Regions from separate parts of the Psychromicrobium lacuslunae genome, predicted to be linked through region 1. Evidence: riboswitches for the same ligand, from Rfam matches in the RefSeq annotation. Region 1 holds a riboswitch; the other holds the start of a gene.
What was found. A riboswitch is a leader RNA that binds a small molecule or an ion and turns the genes downstream of it on or off. The one in region 1 is predicted to bind cyclic di-AMP.

Region 1 (4,407 bases):
CGCCGATCTAGCCCATGAACTGCGAACTCCGCTGACCGGTTTAGTGGCTGCGGCAGCATTATTAGAGGATTCGCGGCCAGCGCAGATGGTTAAGGAGCGCACCGCGCGGCTGCGCAGGCTGGTGGAAGAATTGCTGGAAATCTCGCGTCTGGATGGCGCGCAGCATGAAATTATCCGCGAACCAGCCTCGATTCGAATCCTGCTGGACGACGTCAGTGCTGAGCTCGCCGCAGCAGATTTGGCTCAATCCATCACCGTACTGTTCGCTGCTGATGCCGAGGAGATGATCCTGGATACTGACGAGCGGCGGCTCTCCAGGGTGCTGCTCAATTTGCTCCGGAATGCGGCCGAACATGGCCAGCCGCCGATTCAGCTGACCGTGAGCCGGGACGAATTGGCAATTCGCGACCACGGTTTGGGCTATCCGCAGAGCATTATCGACAACGGTCCTTCGCGGTTTAAAAGCGAAGGTGGTTGGGGGCTCGGCCTGTTAATAGCAATCAGGCAGGCCGAAGTCTTGGGTTACCGGTTGAGCTTTGAGAACGCCACCGACGGCGGCGCTATTGCCACCCTGTCTTGGGCGAAGACTGAAACCCATTAGCAACTCGCTAACGGTTCGGTCTCGGCGCGGGCATTGGCCGGAGATTGCACTAGGCTCTAGTGCTATGGACCAGTTTCAGCCGCCAAACAATGCACCGAACCAGCCTCAGCAACCGCAATACGGCCAGCAACCACAGTATGGACAGCAACAGCCCGGGCAGTTTGGGCAGCAGCCGCCTCAGTATGGTCAACAACAGCCCGGCCAGGCACCGCAATACCCGCAGCAACAGTTCCCCGGCTACCCCGGAAACGGTTCGGCGATCTCGCCAATCGCGCCAGTGGAGAAGCCGCAGACGCTGAAGAATGCCGTCATTTTGATGTACGTGGGAGCCGCCTTGAGCGTGATTGGGGGCATCTTCACGCTATTCCAGGTTAATCAGTTGGTAGATATGGCAATTGCTCAGGCTCAGACCCAAAATTCGGGTCTCAGCGGCAGCACCATCGAGTCGGTCAAGTCGATTACCCAGGCGACAACTTATGCCAGCATGATCTTCGGCCTGATCATCGGCACCGGCTTGTGGATTTGGATGGCCTTGGCGAACGGTGCGGGAAAGTCGTGGGCCCGAGTGGTGGCCACTGTATTCGCGGCTATTTCAATTCTGAGTGGGATCTACTCACTGATCGCAAGCTCCATCAGTAAAACCATTTTCGTCAGTAGCCTGATCATCGGCATTATTACGCTACTGGTCTCGATCACCGCTCTGGTGCTGATCTGGCTCAAGCCGTCCAGCGATTACTACAAATTCAAGAGCCAGAAGGTTCTTTACTGAACCTGAGACGAACGGCTCAGTACCATCCGGTGGCCTGGGAATGTCCCCAGGCGCCGCATGGTGAGCCATAACGCTCCTTGATATAACCCAAGCCCCAGGTGATCTGGGTTTTGTAGTTAGTGCGGTAATCGGAGCCGACGCTGGCCATCTTCTCGGCGGGTAGGGACTGTGCGATGCCATAGGCCAGGCTGGAAGGATTCTCAGCCGTGGTCTGCCAGCTGGATTCCTTGGTCCACAAGGAGCTTAGACAGCTCATCTGATCCGGACCCCAACCGAAGTCGGCCAATTTTGTCGCTGCGAAAGCCTGCGCGGCCTCGGGGTCATTTACTGCCTTGATTTGGTTGATGTCGCTGGAGGCGCTGTCTGCGCCCGGCTTGCCGGTACTGGGTGTTTTGGCAGCGGGCTTGGAGCTCGCGGTGACTCGACTGAAAACTAGTTCAGCGTTGGCAGCTGCAGAGACTGTCTCCATTGCTGATTTCTGTGCCACCGGTGTTGAGGCGGGGGTGTCCGGATTCTGCTGCGAGGCACTCACCGAGGCGACTAAGACGCCAGCGATGGCGATAGCGGCTACCTGCTGCACAGGCAGCTTGGAGCTGGCTTCACGGAGCAGGCTAAGAGAGGACTTTTGCGGGGTGGCGCGACGCCGACCGGTAGATTTCCCCGGAACTGAGCGCGACGTCGGAGTGCTGGGCGCGGCATGCCGCGCCCGATCACGACGTGGCTGATCCATGCTCTGAGCCACTGAACTGCCTCTCTTTTGCCTGCGAGGTGAGCTGTCGGATTCGGCTGAGAAGGCCGGCCCTGCGCTGCAGGACTTCACCCCAAGACCGTGCGAACACGGCCAAAAGTGGTTTCCCCGTCTCTGCCATAAGTTCTGACGTCCCTCTTTGAGTGGCAGAGCTCGGCGTCTCGTAGAGAGGTGCACGGTTACTATCGCGCACCTCTCTACGATACCGGCATTACCTAGATAAGTCACATTTAGATAACGGAAGCCCAGTGCTCGCTATTTACTTAGCAAAGGTAATGACTTATGCTAAGTAAATGGAGTCAGGGAGACGAGCGCCGTTAGCGGTTGAGTTGCGGATGGCAGTGATGCGTACCGCTCGGAGACTGCGTACCGAAGCCACTAGCGAGAGCGTCGGGCCCGGCCAATTCAGCGTGTTGTCGATCCTGAGTAATGGTCAGCAGACGCTCAGGCAGTTGGCAGATAAAGAGCATGTGCAGGCGCCGACAATGACTAGAACGGTCAATGCACTAGAGGAATCCGGCTTAGTCAGCAGACGCTCAGACCCTAGTGATGGGCGACAGGTTTTGGTGGAGCTCACCGAGGCTGGCCGCGAAGTGCTGAGGGATACCCGGCAACGTCGCACCGAATGGTTGGAGCGGCGGCTCGCGGGGTTGAGTCCCGCGGAACGCAAGGTGCTGCGTGAAGCAGCACAAATACTGCAAAGAATGAGTGCGAAATAAGTGTTTAGTGCGCTGAAGGTCTTCAACTATCGGCTCTGGGTCTCTGGGGCCCTGGTTTCCAATATTGGTACCTGGATGCAGCGAGTGGCTCAGGACTGGTTGGTCCTGACGGTGCTAACCAATCAGTCCGGCACCGCGGTGGGCATCACCACCGGTCTGCAATTCTTGCCGATCTTGATCCTCGGCCCATGGGCCGGGCTGCTCGGGGATAGATATTCGAAACGTAAGATCCTCTTGATCACGCAATCGGCGATGGGTTTTTGTGCCTTGCTGCTGGGCCTTTTGGTGGTGACAAATACGGTTCAGCTTTGGCATGTTTATCTGCTGGCGCTGCTCCTCGGTATCGGTAGCGCGATTGACGCTCCATCCCGGCAAGCCTTCGTTTCTGAGGTGGTGGAGGCAGGTGACGTGCCCAACGCGGTTGCGTTGAATGCCACCTCCTTTAACCTGGCTAGACTGGCCGGACCCGGACTTGCCGGGTTGCTGATCGCCTGGATCGGCACCGGCCCAGCTTTCTTGATCAATGCCGCGAGTTTCGCCGCTGTCATTCTCTCGCTTGCCAAGATGCGAGTCGCGGAACTTCACCCAGCGGCTCGAGCCCCCAGGGGCAAGGGGCAGATTCGAGAGGGATTGCGCTATATCCGGCAGCGCCCAGATCTGATGATGATTATGATTCTGGTCAGCCTGGTCGCCACCCTGACGATGAACTTCCAGATCACCAATGCGCTGATGGCCACGTCGGTCTTCAAGCTCGGGCCGGGTGAGTACGGGTTGCTCGGTACCGTCATGGCGGTCGGCACACTCTCCGCTGCGCTGTTGGCAGCCCGACGGCAGGGTGTGCGGATGGCCTACGTGGTTGGTGGTGCGCTGGCGACCGGCGCGTTCACCGTATTGGGGGCCTTCGCACCGAACTACTGGTTGTTCGCCCTCGCACTAATTCCGATCGGGCTCTCGGCAATGACCTTCCTCAACGCTTGCAATACCAGCATTCAGCTCACTACAGACCCGGCGATGCGCGGCAGGGTACTCGCGGTGTATATGGCCTTAATGCAAGGGGGCACCCCGATTGGGGCACCGCTGGTCGGCTGGATTGGCACTCTTTTCGGGCCGCGCTGGTCACTTATCGTTGGCGGGGTGGCGGCGCTAGCCGCCGGCAGCGTGGCGCTGCTGGTCCTGAACAAGCGAAATCACACCACGCTACGCAGCCAACTCAGCTCGGTCTTGCCCCACCGTGCTCGCGCCTAAACCCCGGCCGGCTCAGCTAAAGCTCACTGTCCGCGAGGTAGGTCAACCATGAACTCGGTGTTTCCGGGCTGAGAGTTGAGCGTTATTTTGCCGCCATGCGCCTGCACGATGGCATGCACGATAGACAGTCCCAGGCCGGTGGTGCCGTCGTGCCCGGAACGGGCCACATCGACGCGAGAGAAACGGTCGAAGATATCGGCTTGGAATTCCGCTGGGATGCCCGGGCCGTTGTCTCGGACGCTGAGTCGCACGGTGGCTTGGTCGAGGCTACGCAAACCGGTGGTTACCGTGGTGCCAATATCGGTGTGTTTCGCCGCGTTGGAAA
Region 2 (4,407 bases), 770 kb from region 1:
TCAATGGTGCTGGCGGCTTTTCCGCAATAACCACAGCGGTGATTATCGCGACGTAACACCCCGCGCCGGCTGACCGGTGTGGCCCGGTCATAAGGTAGCCGGATGTATCGATTCAGCAGGATCACCGATGGCCGTCCGAGAATCTCCTGCGCCCCGACGACTGGTTCATCGCCTTCAGCTAAAACAGAAGCTTTCCCAGCCAGCACAAGGATCAGCGCCCGGCGGAACGTGACAACCGCTAGGGGTTCGTAACCAGCATTCAGAACAAGAGTACGCATCGGCGTTGTCCCTCTTCGCTGACCTGGAGTCATTCGGCGGAGCCGGCTGCCCTGCCGCAGCCCCAGATCTTGAACTCAAGATAAGCCTAGGCGGAACAGCCCAGAATCAACGAATTCAATACCGCCGTGGCGGGGTGTGTCGAGAAGAATTCACCCGGCAGAAACCTTCTGGAGAGACAAAGCACCCGCACCGATGATCGGTGCGGGTGCTTTGAAGTGTCTGTTAAGCGGAGCTTAGTGACCGATAGCGATGAAGACCGGTCCGCTACCCACGTGAGCGGAGAAGACTGCAGTGGTGTAGCCATTCCAGCCGCCGTGCACAGCCTGACCATTGCCAACGTAAACAGCAATGTGAGCCTGGCCGCCACCGCCATTTGCGTAGTAGATCAAATCGCCGGGCTGAGCTTCGGATTCGCTGATGGTGCGACCCAAGGAGAGGTAGCCAGCCGGCCAGCCGTGGTAGAAAATACCAGCAGCAGCGAGCGAGTTACTTGCCAGCGCGGTGCAGTCCTGAGCGACGCCCAGCTGAGCATAAGCGGCGGCAGCGATGGTGGCGCCAATGCCACTCTTCTGGCTTGCCGGCTTAGCAGCCGCAGCTTGCGTGGTCTTGCTTTCCTGAGTGGCGGCCGGAGTAGCTACCGGAGCAGCCTGAGCTGCGGGCTGGCTTGCCGCGGTCTGGGCAACCGGTTCAGCGACCGGAGCCGTGGTGTTACTCTCAACCTTGACAACCGGCACGACTGCAGCCGGAGCAGAGGAGGAAGCCTTCGGGCTCTCAAAGCTGATCTGCACCTTCGAGGAAGCAGTGACGCCCTGGCTAGCAGCCTGAACCTTCAACGTTGAGGTGTTGGTGTCACGCTGAACCTCGCTGGGCTGAGCCGCATTGGCAGCAATCCCGGTGGTCAAGACCAGACCCGAAGCGGCGGCGATGACAGCTGCTTGACGGCCGACCCCACCGGCATTGTCACTAACAGCTTTAGCGATCACAGCGATCGAACTGGTCTTCGTGGCCTCGGCGCGGTGCCGGGCGATCCCTTCACGATTGCTCATCGGTCTCTCTTTCAATTCCTCATTGGTTACGGATGCGATGTTGTTGCGTTCACTACGTGGAGTTTTTGTCTGCGAGCCCCACACCCGCGTTCACAGCTAAGTCAAAAAGTTTTGGGCCGCTACGGCATGGTGTAGAACACCGCGGAACCGACAGCGTTGACAGCGGTCAGCTGAGTTCCGTCGGAAGGATTCAAAGCACCAATCTCCATGCCGTTTCCAACGTAGATGGCCACGTGGGAGCCGCCGTTCTGGACGACCAGATCGCCGGGCTTAGGCGTCGAGGTCTGCACCATCACACCCCACTGATTAGTGCGCGGGATTGAGATACCAGCCTGGGCGTAGGCCCACTGGACGAATCCGGAGCAGTCCCAGCCGGTCACCGGGCTGGTGCCGCCGTAAACGTAAGCATGACCGATACCAGCATAGGCGCTAGCGGCAACTCCCGAGAGGTTGCCGGAGACGGCTGGCGCCTTGGCAGTCTCGGCCTTTGCTTCAGCCTGAGGGGTTTGAGTGGTCTGGCTTGCCGTAGCAGGCTTGCTGGCAGCGGGAGCAACTGGCTCGACCTTTTCTGCCTGGGCTGCGACTTCATTGACCTCGACGGTGGAGGTGGCAGCTGCCTGTTCGAACTTTAGATTGAGATTCTTGGCCGCCGAGACGGTCTGTGCGACATCGCTCGTGGTCCGAGTCGCGTCTTGCGCGGCGGTGGAGTCGGCGTTGGCCGCGAGTGCCGGTAGGCCGATGCTGGTCACTAGACCAGTTGCTACCGCAACTACCGCTGCTTGCCGACCAAAGCTGCCAGCGTTTGAAGATACCGCTTTAGAGATATTTCCGAGACGGTTGTTGCTGACCTTGGCCGCGCGGTGGCGACCGATAGATGCCTTTGAAGACACGTTTGACCTCTCCCAAAGCCTGCGAGGTAAGCTGTCGGATTCGGATGGGAGTCACCCGGCCGCTTTAGATTCTGAACCTAAGTTCTCGAACTTCAGCGGCTTCACCCCAAGGACTTCTAAGAAGCCCGTATGTGGTTCCCCCGTCTCTGCCAGACGAATGTTGCGAACGGACCTCAGAGTAATGGCAGAGTTAGGCTAGCTACCCCGAGAGCGCCAGACTCCTATCAAGCTTGGCGCAGGAACAACGCTACAGCAGGTTCGCGAGAATGTCACATTCTGATCACGGAAAAGTGATCTGGACGGCAACTCTGTGACCTTTTAGTAATTACTCCACTGTCGAGTCTTGCGCTGACCGGGGGTTTTAGTAGCCATCCCGCGCAAAAAACGGAGATAAATCAGAACCTGTGAAACTAGAAGTTTTGTTACAGCCAGCCCATTGGGTCAACAGTTTTGTCGTTAATCATCACTTCGAAATGCAGGTGGCAACCGGTTGAGGCACCGGTCGTCCCACTGAGCGCGACCTTGTCACCGCGCTCCACTTTCTGCCCCACCTTGACCAACAATGAGCTGTTGTGGTTATAGCTAGTGGACAGGCCATTGCCATGATCGACAACCACCCGGTTGCCGCCTCCGCCTGAATGCCAGCCGGCGAAGGTCACAGTGCCGCCAGCAGCAGCATAAACATCTGTGCCGCAAGCAATCGCAAAGTCTTGACCGGTATGCAACTCGCCCATCGCGCCGGTCAGCGGGTTCACTCGATATCCGAACGGAGAACTTGGTACTAGCTTCGTCAAGGGCGCGGAAAGACTACCCTTAGCGGCTGCGGGAGCCACTTTCGCAGCTGAGACGCTCAAGGCCTGGTGCAGCTTGCCGTCGGGGTCCATGCTGCTAGTCGAATTCGGCCGACTGAAGCTCAGTTCGACGCCGGGGTCGGCGCTGACTGGCCCGGAACCGCTCTGCGCCATCGGCGTGGTCGAAGATGCCGGAGCGATACTGGCGCCAGCGCTAGGAATCAGCACGGCGAGCGCTAAGGAGGCCGCTGCCAGCCCAATGCCGGTGCGTTGCAGAACTTTTGGGGAGGTCAGTGAAGTCAGCGAAGTCAGCGAACTCCGTTGGGTAGCCACTGCGGCGGCACGACGACGACCCCGCTCGGCAGGCGCTGCCGGCAGGGCGGCGAAAAGCTCCGGACGTGCAACCTCGACTCGTTGCCGAGCGCGCCGCGCAGCGTCGCGGGGCCGCAAAGGCAGGGGCACGGGAGTAGCCATCGAAATATCCGTCGAGGCGTCGGGCAGCGCACTGCGCTGACGAACAGCATCATTGAGTGGTTGCACAGCGCTACGCCGACCGTGACGTGGGAGTCCTGATTCGCTCAAGGAGACTTTCTTCCTCTCTCAACACTTGCGAGGTTAGCTGTCGGATTCGGATTAGAGAGCAATCCGGTCCCTGGGCGCGATGGCAGAGCCATCTTGACCAAGAACTTCACCCCAAGACTGTCCAGATGGACAGCCGGTTTTGGTTCCCCCGTCCTTGCCTGTATTGCTAAAGGTCCGCAGCCAGAGGCAAGGCTCAGTGCTGGCTGGGACGCCGCCAAGATCACGACGACAAGATGCAACTATACGTCATCTCGACGCTTTATAACAGTTCGTTATATAGCTAATCGATGGCGACAAAGACATGAACCGCGACTTCCGGCGGCAGCTCCAAGGCCCCTTCAACACCCGGTACCCGCACCGAAATGTACTCGCCCACCTGCTCAAGGGAGATCTCTACCCCCGGCTTTAAGCCAGCCTCCTCGAATTGGCCGAGCAGTTCAGGATCCACCTGAATACGCTCTGATAGCCTGCCGATGACCACCTTGGACTCCGGCTGGTATTGCTCCATCGCTGAAACCATGTTGACTACGCCCTCGGTGAATTCCCGAGCCTTGTGTCCACCAAAGGATTCCAGGCCAGGAATCGGGTTACCGTACGGCGAATCCTCTGGCTTACCTAGCAGCTCGAAGAGGCGCTCCTCAACCTGCTCACTCATCACGTGCTCCCAGCGACAAGCTTCCTCATGCACATAGGCCCAGTCGAGCTTGATCACATCGGAAAGCAGCCGCTCCGCCAGTCGGTGCTTACGCATCACGCTGGTTGCCCGCTCCCGGCCCAACTGGGTTAGCTCAAGGTGCCGATCCCCGGAAACCACTACCA

Region 2: linked by a shared signal. The riboswitch ahead of UM93_RS16350 (C40 family peptidase) and the one ahead of UM93_RS12605 (aggregation-promoting factor C-terminal-like domain-containing protein) in region 1 are both predicted to bind cyclic di-AMP.

The regions. Positions count from the first base shown of each region.
Region 1 is NZ_CP011005.1:2,690,266-2,694,672, reverse strand. It holds gene UM93_RS12615 (sensor histidine kinase) at 1-601, shown strand, start outside; gene UM93_RS12610 (hypothetical protein) at 666-1,370, shown strand; gene UM93_RS12605 (aggregation-promoting factor C-terminal-like domain-containing protein) at 1,387-2,112, opposite strand; cyclic di-AMP (ydaO/yuaA leader) riboswitch at 2,116-2,259, opposite strand; gene UM93_RS17835 (MarR family winged helix-turn-helix transcriptional regulator) at 2,412-2,837, shown strand; gene UM93_RS12595 (MFS transporter) at 2,838-4,082, shown strand; gene UM93_RS12590 (sensor histidine kinase) at 4,106-4,407, opposite strand, start outside.
Region 2 is NZ_CP011005.1:3,460,483-3,464,889, reverse strand. It holds gene UM93_RS16360 (HNH endonuclease) at 1-278, opposite strand, end outside; gene UM93_RS16355 (NlpC/P60 family protein) at 513-1,325, opposite strand; gene UM93_RS16350 (C40 family peptidase) at 1,445-2,215, opposite strand; cyclic di-AMP (ydaO/yuaA leader) riboswitch at 2,218-2,390, opposite strand; gene UM93_RS16345 (M23 family metallopeptidase) at 2,638-3,588, opposite strand; cyclic di-AMP (ydaO/yuaA leader) riboswitch at 3,597-3,780, opposite strand; gene UM93_RS16340 (metal-dependent transcriptional regulator) at 3,869-4,407, opposite strand, start outside.